Regions from separate parts of the Bacillus sp. EB106-07-01-XG149 genome, predicted to be linked through region 1. Evidence: a T-box and tRNA genes for the amino acid it is inferred to sense, from the RefSeq annotation. Region 1 holds a T-box; the other holds one or more tRNA genes.

Region 1 (7,042 bases):
AGTACTGTTCTTTCCGAGAAACGTTTCGCATTCCACGGAGCACTGTCAACGAGTAGCGCCCATCTTAATGCATCTGCACCAAACTGATTTACTAAATCAACTGGATCTAGTGCATTCCCTTTACTTTTAGACATTTTCTGTCCTTCTTCGTCTAATACATGCCCTAGTGATAACACTCGTTTATATGGAACTTTTCCTGTATATAGTGCTGATACTGCTAATAAACTATAAAACCAGCCGCGTGTTTGATCAATGCCTTCTGCAATAACATCCGCTGGAAACTGTTCTTCAAATAACTTTTTATTTTCAAATGGATAATGATATTGCGCAAATGGCATGGAACCACTATCAAACCAAACATCAATTACTTCTGGTGTACGATTCATTGTACTTCCGCATTTTTCGCAGCAAACTTGCACTTCATCTACATACGGCTTATGCAATTCCAAATCTTCAGGTGTTTCTTTCGTACTATGCTCTCTTAAGTCAGCAATGCTTTTCGGCGCGAATTGATGATCGCAACTTTCACATTCCCATACGTTTAATGGTGTTCCCCAATATCTATTTCGGCTAATATTCCAGTCCACCATATTTTCTAAAAACTTACCAAATCGTCCATGTTTCATATGGTCTGGATACCAAGTAACAGAATCGTTATTTTGTAAAAATGTATCCTTAATTGCAGTTGTTCGGATTAACCAACTCTCTCCTGCGTAATAAAGAAGTGGTGAATCACAACGCCAACAATGTGGGTAGCTATGTTCATACTTTTCTTTATGGTATAGTAAGCCTTCCTTCGCTAAATAACGAACGATATCCACGTCACAATCTTTTACAAATTTCCCTTTCAAAAATGGTACTGCTTCTGTATATTCACCTTTCTCATCTACAACATGCAAGAATGACAATCCTTCACTTTGAACGACTCTATAATCGTCCTCCCCATATGCTGGAGCGATATGAACGAGTCCTGTACCACTATCTGCCGTGACAAAATCGGCTGCGATAACTCGATAGCCATTTGTAACTTCCTTCATTGGAAATGGCGGCATATAAGATGTGTTTACTAATTCTTCACCTTTATGAACAGATAATACTTCATAGTTTTCTTTTAATACATCTTCTACACGTTCTTTCGCAACAATGTATACATGACCTTCTTGTTTCACTTTCACGTATTCCATATTTGGATGTACAGCGAGCGCAACATTTGCTGGAAGTGTCCAAGGTGTCGTTGTCCAACCTAGGAAATATTCATTTTCACTATCTTTCACTTTAAACTTAACTGTTGCACTTAAATCTTTTACTGTTTTATACCCTTGTGCAACTTCATGTGAACTTAGTGAAGTTTGACAACTTGGGCAATATGGTGAAACTCTATGTCCCTTATACAATAATCCTTTTTCATGAATCGTTCCTAAAATATGCCATACACTTTCGATATATGGATTCTCTAACGTAACGTATGGATCATCCATATCTACCCAATAACCGATGCTTTCAGTGAATTCACGCCACTGCTTCTCATATGTGAATACACTTTCTTTACACTTCTGAATAAATGGCTCAATTCCATACTCTTCGATTTCATGTTTACCAGAAATACCGAGTTGCTTCTCAACACCTAATTCTACAGGTAAACCGTGTGTATCCCATCCCGCTTTTCGTAGCACTTTATAACCAGCCATCGTTTTATATCTTGCTACTACATCTTTAATTGTCCGTCCAAGCGCATGACCTACATGCGGTAATCCATTCGCCGTTGGTGGTCCTTCATAAAATACGAAAGACTGTGCGCCTTCTCGATTCTGAATTGATTGCTCGAAAATACTTTGCTCGTTCCACTGCTTACGAATACGTGTTTCTCTCCCTACAGCTGACTCTTTTACATCTACTTTCTTCATCAACAATCACTCCTTTTGAATATTTTAAAGCACACAAAAAACCCGTCCCCATGAAGTAGGGACGGGTTTAACCGCGTTACCACCCTAATTCTATTAGCTCTTCGCTAATAGCACTTAGCAACGTACTATCATACGTGTTCTTTGTAACGGTAGACATCCGTCCGGGCTTACTTATTTTCAGCCTCGGCTCCTCGGAGATGATTTTCAAATAATGTCTGCACACCGGCTTTCAGCTATACACCGGCTCTCTGGGGAACAATTCATTATTTTACTCGTTCTCGTCTTCAGATTTGTATACTTTATTAAAAGCTATTTTATGCCATTGGGCAATAAATTGTCAACTAATTCGAAATATATATTTATTTATATCCTTTTTTCCCTATTCCTATACAATTATTTCTCACATTCTTGTATTCCAGCTAAATCTTCATCTTCTTCAATAAGCTCAGCAAAGAATCCTGATTCATCCTCACGAAGAACAATTTCAAGCTCTTCCTTCGCCTCTTCAATTCTGTTTAACTGTGCTAAATAACAAGCGCGATCGTATCTTGCTAACAAATCACTCGCATCTATTGTTAATACATCATTTGTTATTTTTTCTGCCTTTAGTGTTTGGCCGGTATCATGATATGAAGATGCTAAAGAAAGAAGAATTGCTGCTTCATTTGGATGATGTATAGAAGCATTTTCTAATACATGAATTGCCTCTTCAAACCTTTCTTGACTTTGATACATTTCTCCTAAAGCAAGAAACGCTCTACTTACAAACGGTGTTTGCTCCATTAATTGTAAGGTAATCTTTTCTGCTTTTCTTTCTTCTCCTATTTTAAAGAATACTTGCGCTTGTAAAAGAAGCGTATCATAATCATCTGGTAACTCTCGAACCATTTGCTTCGTTATTTCTGAAGCATCCCGTAACATATCTTCTTCCTCACACGCTATGAAAAGATTTACAAGTTGCTTCGCTACATCGTAATCCCATTTATTTTCTAACGATGTTTGCAATACATCTATCGCCTCTTTATACATCGCCACATTCTCGTAAAATAGTGAAAATCGCTGCGCTGCCATACTATTTTTTTGATTTAACTTTAACGAAATTTCATACAAATCAATGATTGTAGTAATAATCGAAATTTCTTTCGCACGGTTTTTCATACGATAAAAAGCTCTCGTAATTATGGATTTCTTCGGCTGTTCATTTTGTTGACGTTCAATCCATCTTTCCGTCACCGCAGATGCAGCATACATAAATGCCATACTTCTTTCTGCCTTCTTCACCTTTAATGTATGAAGAAAATCTCGTATGTTAGACAATTTCTTATGTTGTTCTATCGCTTTTACATACACATCAAATATTCGTTCATTATTTGCATCTTTTTGTATAACTTTCATTGCAATTTCAATTGCTTTTTCATTTCTTTTTTTCACTAACACTTTGGCATAATGATATAGAACTTCTATATGCTCACTATCTAATTGAAGTGCCTCTTCAATCTGTGCTTGTTCTTTATCTATTTCATCCATCGCTCCATACACATATGCAATCGCATCTAATCGCCATATTTCAGGTGCTTCGTCCGCTAATTGTTCTAGTTCTGTCAGTAACTCCTCCTGAAGACTCATTTCTACTGAAAGCTGCGCCAAATATTCCATATTAATATGCATCGGCTCTTCTTTCATAGCCTGAACCATATGACTTTGTTCTTTAGAACGATTTTCTTCTTTTTCGTATATTTCTGCAAGCTGTAAATGTACACCTTCGAAATTCTCATCAAGCTCTAAACATGTTTCATACGCTTGTTTTGCTTCCGTCAATTGCCCTAATACCATAAGTGTTTCACCCATTCGGTAATAAGGTAATGCCGTTTCCTTTTGTTCTATCGCCTTATTATACCTTTTCATCGCTTGGCCGTACTGCCCAATAGATTCATATAAAATACCTGTATAACAACCGTATTCGCTTATTTCATTTCTTTCTTTGTGTAACGTTCTTAAGAATGCTATACCTCTTTGTACAAATACCGTTCCTTTAATTCGATTCACATATTCATCTAACGCACTTGCCACATTATATTCGCTCTGCTTTATACCACTCTCTAACTTAGACAAAGCTACTTTAAACCCTTCTTCATTTCCACCAAGTTCAACCTCAGCATCCCATAGAACCATTCCCGCATTCATAAGAAAATCTTGGCTCTTTTCAATTTGTTTTTCAATACCGAGAATATATTGTTTCGCTTCCTTGTATTGTTCTTTCGCCATATAAACTTGCGTAAGTCCAAAGTGAGAATAAACATCATCATGATTTTCTTCTAATGCACGATTATACAATGTTTCTGCTTCTTCCAGACTATCATTTTGAAAATGATAGTCACCGAGTTTTACGTATAGAGGTGCCTTATCGTCACAATTCTCAATACCTTTTAATAAAATTTCTTTCGTACTTTCCTCATCCTTCAAATCAGACTCGTATATTTCCGAAAGTTTCGTATAGATGTAAGGCGCATTACTATCCAAATAAATCGCTACTTTAAGCCCTTTTATCGCTAAATGTAATTTCCCTAAATGATGCGCACATCTCGCGCGCTCATACCATACATGTGCCTCATTTTTATTCTCTCTTAATAGGTCATTAAAAATTTCATACGCTTCTTCATATCTTTCTAAATCTATTAATATTAATCCGTGATTCGTTAAAGTGAATCTTTCTGGACTACGTTCTAAAGCAACTTGAGAAAACTGCAACGCCTTTTCAGATTGATCGATATACATGTATGATAAAGCGAGAAAACTCCAAGTAATCGGCTGATCTGCGTCTAATTGTAATGATGAACGAAAACTTGAAATCGCTTCTATATAACTCTCCTGTTCAAAAGCATATCTTCCGTTTATTAAATGATATAAAGCACGATTATTTTTCTTCTCAACACTTGTCAGCATTTGCCCGGCTTTTTCTAATTCTTGAAGGCGAATAAAGCACTGCGCACCATGCAATTTAACAAAATCTGAGTTTGGAAACTTCTCCATTAACTTTTCAATACAACATATAATAAACTCATTATCTACTTCAACATCTAAATGCTTAACCGTATATAACCACGTATTCGGATTATCACTCGTCTCTTTTAAAAATTGTACTAAGTTATGAATCCCCTCTTTATCATGTTCATCTAAATGATCCGTAAGAGAAAAAACAGATTTAAAATAATGATTTTCTTCTTCATTTAAAAATGCTAATCGCTCCTTCTTTTCTTTCGGAACAAACGTAATCGCTAAACAACCTGTGTAACGATATTTTTCTTGTAACTTACTATATTCCACAATAACTGGTTCTATAAAGTTCGGATCTTGAACATAAAAAGCTTGTAACGTATCATCATATCCAGATAGCACTTGTACATGTGAAGCATGCTCAATATCTATACTTAATAAAACAGGAATCCCTTCATCCAGCAGTCTCTTATAATTTTCCTCATTACCTTTAAAATAACAATATTCATAACCTAATTGTTCTAAATAAGAAACAGTATCTGAAAACTTTGAGCCTGTCATATCAAAAATAAACTCTGCTATTTCATCTTGTGTACGTTTTTCTCCCCATAATTGCAACATCATTTCTAAACTTGTCGGAACACAATAATTATCCTTTTGTACAATCGGAACTATCGGTAAGTGCACCTTTTTTCCATCTGGATTTTTTTCTAAATTATGATATAAAGACTCTTTTAAACTTTTTTCTTCTTTTAATAACTGTTGTAAATCTACAAGTTTATTCATTTTGTAAAGCGCTTCTGCACGTAAATGTACAAAGTAAGCTTTATACGCATGATAAGGAAGCTGATTATTTATATTATCTATTACCGCTAACATTTCTTCATACTTCCTTAAATCTAATAAATATTTTACCTTTTCAAAATGAAAATATGGTACTTGCGGGAACTTTACAATCGCATCATCAATTAGCTGTAAAGCACGTTTTTGTTCTCCTTGATTCGCATATAATTGTGATAATAAATAGGTAGATAGCTCTTCACAATCTTTATGCTGCATGCCAGCTATAAATTGTTCTTCTGCTTTCTCCCATTCACCTGTATGCATATAGACGTAGCCCCATTTATCAAATACGGCACGTGAACTGTACTCCTCTGCCTTTTGCATATAGATTAGGGCTTCTTCATTTCGTTTCATTTCCAACAAACATCGTACTAACGTAAAATATGTTTTCGCTAAAAGATCAGCTTCTATTTCTTCTTTATTTACCTCTTCTAATGAGTCTTTTAACAACTGTTCTACTTCAAGTATTTTCCGCTCATCAATTAACTCATCACAATATAAAGAGAGCGTTCTCATATTTGGGAATTTTTTGTAGGCGTAGCGAATGAGGAATGAACTGTATTGGTGCATAAGCCCTTCATCAGTAAGACGTATTAATATGTCAAACTCCTTATGCGAAGGAACACTAGCAAGCCAATTCTTCAAATAAGATAAAGTATTCTTTTCTTTTATATATGAAATTTCATTATTTATTTCCTGTAATCCATCTATAAATCTCTTGTCTTTCAAACAAGCATCTAACTGCTTAAAATCTAGCATGTATTCACCTCGAATATTTATTTATACTGCTACTTGCTTAGATTTTACACATCATATTGTAGGTATTCAACTAAAATCTCTTATAATGGATGGTATTAATTAATATTATTCAAATTTATAACAAAATATAGTAAAAATGATTGTTTTTCTCCATATTTTGTTTAATTAAATGGAATAACGTAACATGAGGATCTTATCTTTTGGAAGCCGAAATCCGTACATGGAATTATATCGGCGATAATTCAAATATATCAGCGATTATACGGTGCATATCGACTTACCGACAAAAAATGACAATCCTCAATAAATCGCTATCTTTCAACATTCTATTTCACCAAATGTAATTTTCATACTCGGAGCATATACTAAAGAAGAGTGCATTTGAAATGCTTTAAAAAATCGGAGTTCAGCTTCATATTGAGTTAGCGCATCATCATATGTTAATCCTCTAGTCATTAAACGTTCTATAACTTGCTGTTTATCACCTGGATGCCCTGCAACCCCCTCTTCTTTTAACGAATTTCCCGAAAGAATTCTCCTTC
Region 2 (7,042 bases), on a different contig from region 1:
TCGCTGTTTTGAACATATATACGTTAGAAGACATTTTTAACGCTGTCAGATCATTAATATACCCCATCGTCTTCCAAGAAGATTTTTTCGGCGTTCCTTTCAATACGATTGGTTCATCGAGTTGAACTGAACCTGGTTGAATCGCACCTGTTTGATACCCTGTAAGTACTGTCGCACCTTTTACAGTTGATCCCATCGGATAAGAACTTGTCATCGTTCCTAAGGCGAAATCTTGTACTTTCGTTTCGCCATTTTCATTCACTAACTGTTTCCCTGCCATAGATAAAACTTCACCATTTTTCGGATTCATCATTACAACGAATGCACGATCTAAAAGAGGTTGTCCCCCTTTATATTTCAATAAATTTTTAGTGATAATTTCTTCTACACGTTTTTGTAATTCCATATCGATTGTTAAGTTCAGGTCATTACCTCGTTGTCCTTGTGCGACATTAATCGTTTCTAAAATATTACCGTTTTTATCTGTAATATTTTTCACTTCTGCTTTCGTACCGTGTAGGCTATCTTCATATTGCTGTTCAAGATAACTTTTCCCTACGCGGTCATTTCGATTATAATCACGAACAAGATAGTAATCTAGCCTTTCTCTCGGTAACCCTTCATCAGACGTTGACACCCCGCCAAGTACACTTCGGAATAAATCATCATACGTATATTTTCGATCCCAATCAACATTCGTATCTACACCCGGTAATGCTGCTAGGTTTTCACTAATAATCGCATATTCTTCTGGTGTAGCATCTTTTTTTATAACTTGTGGTGTCATTGCATATCCGCCGTCCATTTTGCTTTTAATCGCTAGTATTTCTAAATCTTTTGCGGATAATTGATTCACTTCTTCTTCTGTCACGCGACTTCGTTGACGCTCATCTAATTCTTTATCGTCAATTTTTTTATCTTTTAACTCTTGACGATCTTTATTCGTAATTTTTTCTTTCGCTTCCTCTTTATGCATAGCAAGCCAATAATCTTTTTTATCACGATCTGTTAATTTATCTGTCGGTACTTCAATCAACTCTGCTAGCCTTTTCGCTGTTTCTAAACGAGCCTCTGCAGTTGATCCTTTCATTTTTGTAAATGTAATCGTACGAACAGCTGCATTATCTACTACAGCTCGCCCATAACGGTCAAATATTTTCCCACGTGGTACAGGATTACTTATCGTCGAGTTTTCTTTCCTCTCCACTTCATTCTTATATTCCTCACCGCGAACAATTTGTACATATCCAAGCCTTACAATAACCGCGGAGAACATTAAAAACACGCAGAAAAACAGCACGTTTAACCGAAAAGGAACGTGAGTCTTTTTCTTTTGTTGTTTCTGCTTCTTGCTCATACAAACCCCCTCTACCAACAGCTATGTAATGTGAAAGGGACACCTTCATACAGGTGTCCTCACTGCTGTCTTACATCTTTTTCTATTCTAGCATAAAACAACCGAGAAGTTAACCTTCTGGTTCTGTTTGATTCTGCGCAGTCGCTTGCGTTACAACACTTGTTTTACTCGCATTTTCCTCATCATATTTGACATTTTTAACTGCAAAATAAATAAGGAAATGTCCTGCACCTAAAATACATAATAAGTAAGGCAAACTTTTTTCAGGCGGAAAGAATAATACAGCACATAAAAAACTTAAAATCGAACAAATTCTTCCTGCATTTAACCATAATTCCCGGACAACTACATACTCTACACGCCACTCTCTCGCATTTTTCGCTCTGCCAATTACATCATATGTCATGGATCCGTACGGAACGAGCAAAATAGGGTATGCAACCGCAATACACGCTGCATAAATAAGTAATTTTGCGTATGTAACATTGAATATAACTAAAAATACGACAGCATATAAAATAATGCCTCCAAGCAAAATTGCTTTTTTCCGCCACTCTTTCTTTAACATACGAGTGACTAAGTAGTAACATACAAATGATACAGCAGAATTTACTAAGCTATATTTTCCTAAGGCGAGTTCGCTATCCGTCGCTAAATACACGTATACGGAAATCACAAAAATAAACGTTCCCTCTCTCAACCCTTGGAAAAAATGAGCACGTGTAATTCTTCCCCAATTTTTATCAATCTGCCGCTCTTTCAATACTTGTACAATTTCATACCGTCCTTCACATTCTCTCTTAGATACAAAAAAGCTTAAAATGACAGCAATTGCAAATAACAGTAACGAAAGAAAGAATATAACCGTATAGCCACTCCATTTTTCCATACGTGAAATTGTGTATCCAGCTGCTATCGGTCCAATCATGCCAGAGAAGGATGTAAGAAGTCCAAGAAACCCATTAAAGAAATCTCTTGTTTCTGGTTCTGTAATCTCAAATGTTAATAAGTTAAACGCGAGCCAGTAAAAACCATATCCGACTCCTAAAAGAGCCCCCATTAATAAAATATAGTGAGAAGCGCTTTTTCCCGCTACTAAAACAACGATAAAAAAAATAGCTAACGTGCCTACGCCTATTCGTAACAAGATTGAGCGATCAATACGCTTCGCTAATTTCCCACCTATAAGAAATGTGAGAGGCTGTAATACAACGCTGGCCAAATTATACAAGCCAAGATTCACATAATTTTGTGTTTGTTTCCATAAATAAATGTTAACAAACGTATTCGATAAAGAAATTGCGAGCGTGTATAAACCTCCAATAAGGAGCAACAACACTAAATCCCGATTCACTTCAACGTCACCAATTATATGTTTCCACTTCATACACAACTCTCCTTTACTTCATGTTCTAGTCTTCCAAAGACAAGCCCAATTATGTAAAAGGAAAGCATAGAAAAAAGCTAGGAGCATTCTCCTAGCTTTTTCTATCGTTATTACAATTATTTTGCTTCTTGGTAACGTTTTTCAGCAGCGTTCCAATCTACAACGTTCCAGAATGCACCGATGTAGTCAGGACGACGGTTTTGGTAATTTAGGTAGTAAGCATGTTCCCAAACATCTAAACCTACAACTGGAGTTTTACCTTCAGTTAGAGGAGAATCTTGGTTTGGCGTGCTTGTTACTTCTAGCTCACCATTGTTTACTACTAACCAAGCCCAACCAGAACCGAAACGAGTTGCGCCAGCTTTTGCGAATTCTTCTTTGAATGCATCGAAGCTACCGAATTTCGCTTCAATTGCAGTTGCAAGTTCGCCTACTGGTTGTCCGCCGCCGTTTGGAGATAAGATTGTCCAGAAGAATGTATGGTTAGCATGTCCGCCACCATTGTTACGTACTGCTGTACGAATTGCTTCTGGTACTTCGTTTAAGTTTGCAACTAATTCTTCTACGCTTTTGTCAGCTAATTCTGCATGACCTTCTAAAGCAGCGTTTAAGTTTGTAATGTACGTGTTATGATGTTTTGTATGATGGATGTTCATTGTTTCTTTGTCAAAGTGAGGCTCTAAAGCATCATACGCATAAGGTAAATTTGGTAATTCGTGTTTTGCCATTGTTATATTCCTCCCAGTTTATGTATTGCCACTTAAGTGACATACAACTTCATTCTACCCTAATTGCCATAGGGTGCAAACAAATAAATCACATTGTCTTGCTATCATTAACGTAGCAAAAATCCCACTTCTTTTCAATTAAAATGCTCATATATTCCGTAAAAAAAGCTCCCTTCTACAAGGAAGCTTCCCACTAACATAATAAACATGTGAAATGGATATGGACCCTGTAGGACTCGAACCTACGACCGGACGGTTATGAGCCGTCTGCTCTAACCAGCTGAGCTAAGGGTCCACAATTATGTATGTAACAACATATCAAATAAAGGAATTCCTATCAGATATATCCTTTAAGAAATGTAAGATAAATTTACCATATGGCAAAGAAAAGTGTCAATTGTATTTTTCTCATATAAAAGAAGAAAATTAATAAAAAGAAATTTAGTTATCTCCACTATATGTAAATATAATATATCTTGAGATTCTCTAGATTCCTACGTTACAATGATTTTATACATACATAAAGGAAGTGAATCTATGTCCATATTTACCCAATTAGCAAAAAGCGTATATTCGCCTAAAGATATGGCGCTATTCCGTTTTCAAAAAATCGGAAAAACCATTTTGTATATTATGCTACTTTGTCTAATCACTACTATTCCAAGAACATTCTTTTACGGTAGCTTTATTCAAGATAGTGTTACCATGGTAAATCAAGCAATCGAAAAAGATTTACCTGATTTTAAAATCGAAAACGGTGAACTAAAAGCAGATATTGAACAACCTATTCTAAAGGAAGAGGGAGATGCTCTTTTCGTATTTGATCCCAATACAACAGATATAGAAACATATCAAAACAAAACTGGTTTATTTATTTTAAAAGATAAAGTAGTTTCTATAGGAAATGGTCAAACACAAACATACTCCTATAATGATTTATTAGGGACATCTCTTGAGAAGAAAGATTTGCAAGATTTCATTTCTGTATTCGATAGTATTTATCCAATTTTACTAGCTGTTATCGGCGTGTTAGTATACCTATTCCAATTGTTTATTACTTTCTTAGGAATTACTTTACTTGCGTTTATTGGTTCTGCTATGAGCGGTCAACGTAAATTATCTTATAAGCAAGTATGGACGTTAACTGCGTACAGCTACACAATTCCAACAATCTTCTTTATGATTATGGATCTATTCAAAATTGTTGTACCTGGTTCAACATTCATTTATATCGCAGTTGTTTTAATTGTTCTTTACTTAACGATTAAAGAAGTTCCAAAACCGAAAGAAAAATAAGAACGAAAAAAAATGCCTAAATAGGCATTTTTTTTTTGGACAAGCATATATTCCTAGCAAAGGAGTGAAGAATATGAAGAGGTTAGGTATATTCTTATTCGTGCTTGTTCTTGGTTATATATTTTATTACGATATAAAAATCGGCACTTTACCGATGTTAAGTTCATATAAAAAAACAAATGCGGCCCAAACGATAAAACAAGAAAGTACAGATACAAAACAAAAGAAAGAGAACAAAGCAGAAAAAGAAACAGATGTAACTTATAAAACAATTGAAGTCAAAACAGGTGAGACAGTTCTTTCTATTACCGAACAAATTAATAAGAAAAAAATCCCTTCCATTGAAAAGGTAATTGATGACTTTAAACAACTAAACAAAAGTACATCTGCTACAAAAATACAAATTGGAAAGTCTTATAAATTCCCGTTATATCAATAAGCAATTACTTAATCCTTGTCAATTACATAAAGGCGCTGATACAATAGTAAAAGTGAAACCGAGCACTTCGGTTTCTATAGCCCTGTATCACGTATACTTTCATTGATATGAGGGACTAAATAAGAAACTTCTTTTATAAGGAGAGCGATCTATTCGTGAATGAAATGACTCATCGTACAAAAACACGTCCAGTTAAAGTCGGTAATTTAACAATTGGCGGTAATAATGAATTAATTATACAAAGTATGACAACAACAAAAACACATGATGTTGAAGCAACAGTTGCTGAAATTAAGCGTTTAGAAGAAGCTGGCTGTCAAGTCGTCCGTGTTGCTGTTCCAGACGAACGCGCAGCAAATGCTATTGCTGATATTAAAAAACAAATCAACATTCCACTTGTTGCTGATATTCATTTTGATTATCGCCTTGCTTTAAAAGCAATTGAAGGTGGCATTGATAAAGTACGTATCAATCCAGGTAACATTGGTCGTCGCCATAAAGTAGAAGCTGTTGTAAATGCAGCAAAAGAACGCGGTATTCCAATCCGTATCGGTGTAAACGCAGGTTCATTAGAACGTCACATTTTAGAAAAGTACGGATACCCAACTGCAGATGGTATGGTCGAGAGCGCCCTACATCACATTAAAATTTTAGAGGACTTAGATTTCCACGATATTATCGTATCTATGAAAGCCTCTGATGTTAACTTAGCAATTGAAGCATACGAAAAAGCTGCTCGTGCTTTTGATTACCCATTACATTTAGGTATTACAGAATCCGGAACATTATTTGCCGGAACTGTAAAAAGTGCCGCTGGTCTTGGCGCAATCTTAAATAAAGGCATCGGAAATACACTACGTATTTCATTAAGTGCTGACCCAGTTGAAGAAGTAAAAGTTGCGCGTGAACTATTAAAGTCATTCGGTCTTGCATCTAATGCAGCAACACTTATTTCTTGTCCAACTTGTGGTCGTATTGAAATTGATTTAATTAGCATCGCTAACGAGGTGGAAGAATACATCTCTACACTAAAAGTACCGATTAAAGTTGCAGTACTTGGTTGCGCTGTAAACGGTCCTGGTGAAGCTCGTGAAGCTGATATCGGTATTGCCGGTGCACGTGGAGAAGGATTATTATTCCGTAAAGGGCAAGTTGTTCGTAAAGTACCAGAAGAAATAATGGTAGAAGAACTGAAAAAAGAAATCGATGTAATTGCTGCTGAAATGGCTGCTGAACGAGAAAAAGAAAAAGAAAAAGAAAAAGAAACACAAGAACAATAAAAAGAAGGTTGCCACAATATTTGTGGGCAACCTTCTTTTTCACGTAAAAAAACTCGTCAGTTACGTAACCGACGAGTTCTTATTTTGCACATTTTGGACAACGGCCGTATATTTCAAACTTATGCCCGGTTACTTCATAACCGTTAAAATCTTTATTCATAAAATCCATCGGGCAGGAAGTAATCTCTTTCGTCCCCCCGCAATCTAAACAAATAAAATGATGATGATGTTCCATAATAGAACATGTAAAACGAAAATGTTTTTCACCATTTAATTCCGTTTGTTCTAAAACACCGATTTCAGCAAACACCGTTAAGTTACGATAAATCGTATCAAAGCTAAGACCTGGATAATCATCCTTCATATGCTCTAAAACGTCTTTCGCCGTTAAATAACGATTGTGAGCTGCAAATAACCTGAGCATTTCTTCCCTTTTCCCAGTATGTTTGTATCCTTTATCTTTCATTAGGCGTAAAGCTTCTGTTAGATTCATATCTATCCCTACTTTATGCAGTTTTTTTCTTTTTCCATAAAATCGCACCAATTAAAATAAGA

Evidence for each region. A T-box is a leader RNA that pairs with one kind of tRNA and senses whether it is charged. The one in region 1 lies ahead of ileS (isoleucine--tRNA ligase), so its partner is inferred to be a tRNA-Ile.
Region 2: it has a tRNA-Ile gene. The T-box ahead of ileS (isoleucine--tRNA ligase) is inferred to sense a tRNA for this amino acid. The anticodon was not compared.

Annotation. Positions count from the first base shown of each region.
Region 1 covers NZ_JBYTDP010000001.1:871,788-878,829, forward strand. Annotated here, with positions in the region: gene ileS (isoleucine--tRNA ligase) at 1-1,904, opposite strand, end outside; T-box leader at 1,959-2,198, opposite strand; gene AC3WTA_RS04405 (tetratricopeptide repeat protein) at 2,298-6,500, opposite strand; partial or broken gene AC3WTA_RS04410 (class I SAM-dependent methyltransferase) at 6,819-7,022, opposite strand.
Region 2 covers NZ_JBYTDP010000002.1:563,795-570,836, forward strand. Annotated here, with positions in the region: gene AC3WTA_RS09030 (peptidoglycan D,D-transpeptidase FtsI family protein) at 1-1,357, opposite strand, end outside; gene AC3WTA_RS09035 (MFS transporter) at 1,467-2,744, opposite strand; gene sodA (superoxide dismutase [Mn]) at 2,861-3,472, opposite strand; tRNA gene AC3WTA_RS09045 (tRNA-Ile) at 3,694-3,767, opposite strand; gene AC3WTA_RS09050 (DUF1189 domain-containing protein) at 4,010-4,768, shown strand; gene AC3WTA_RS09055 (hypothetical protein) at 4,842-5,207, shown strand; gene ispG (flavodoxin-dependent (E)-4-hydroxy-3-methylbut-2-enyl-diphosphate synthase) at 5,372-6,487, shown strand; gene AC3WTA_RS09065 (Fur family transcriptional regulator) at 6,567-6,980, opposite strand; gene AC3WTA_RS09070 (metal ABC transporter permease) at 6,994-7,042, opposite strand, start outside.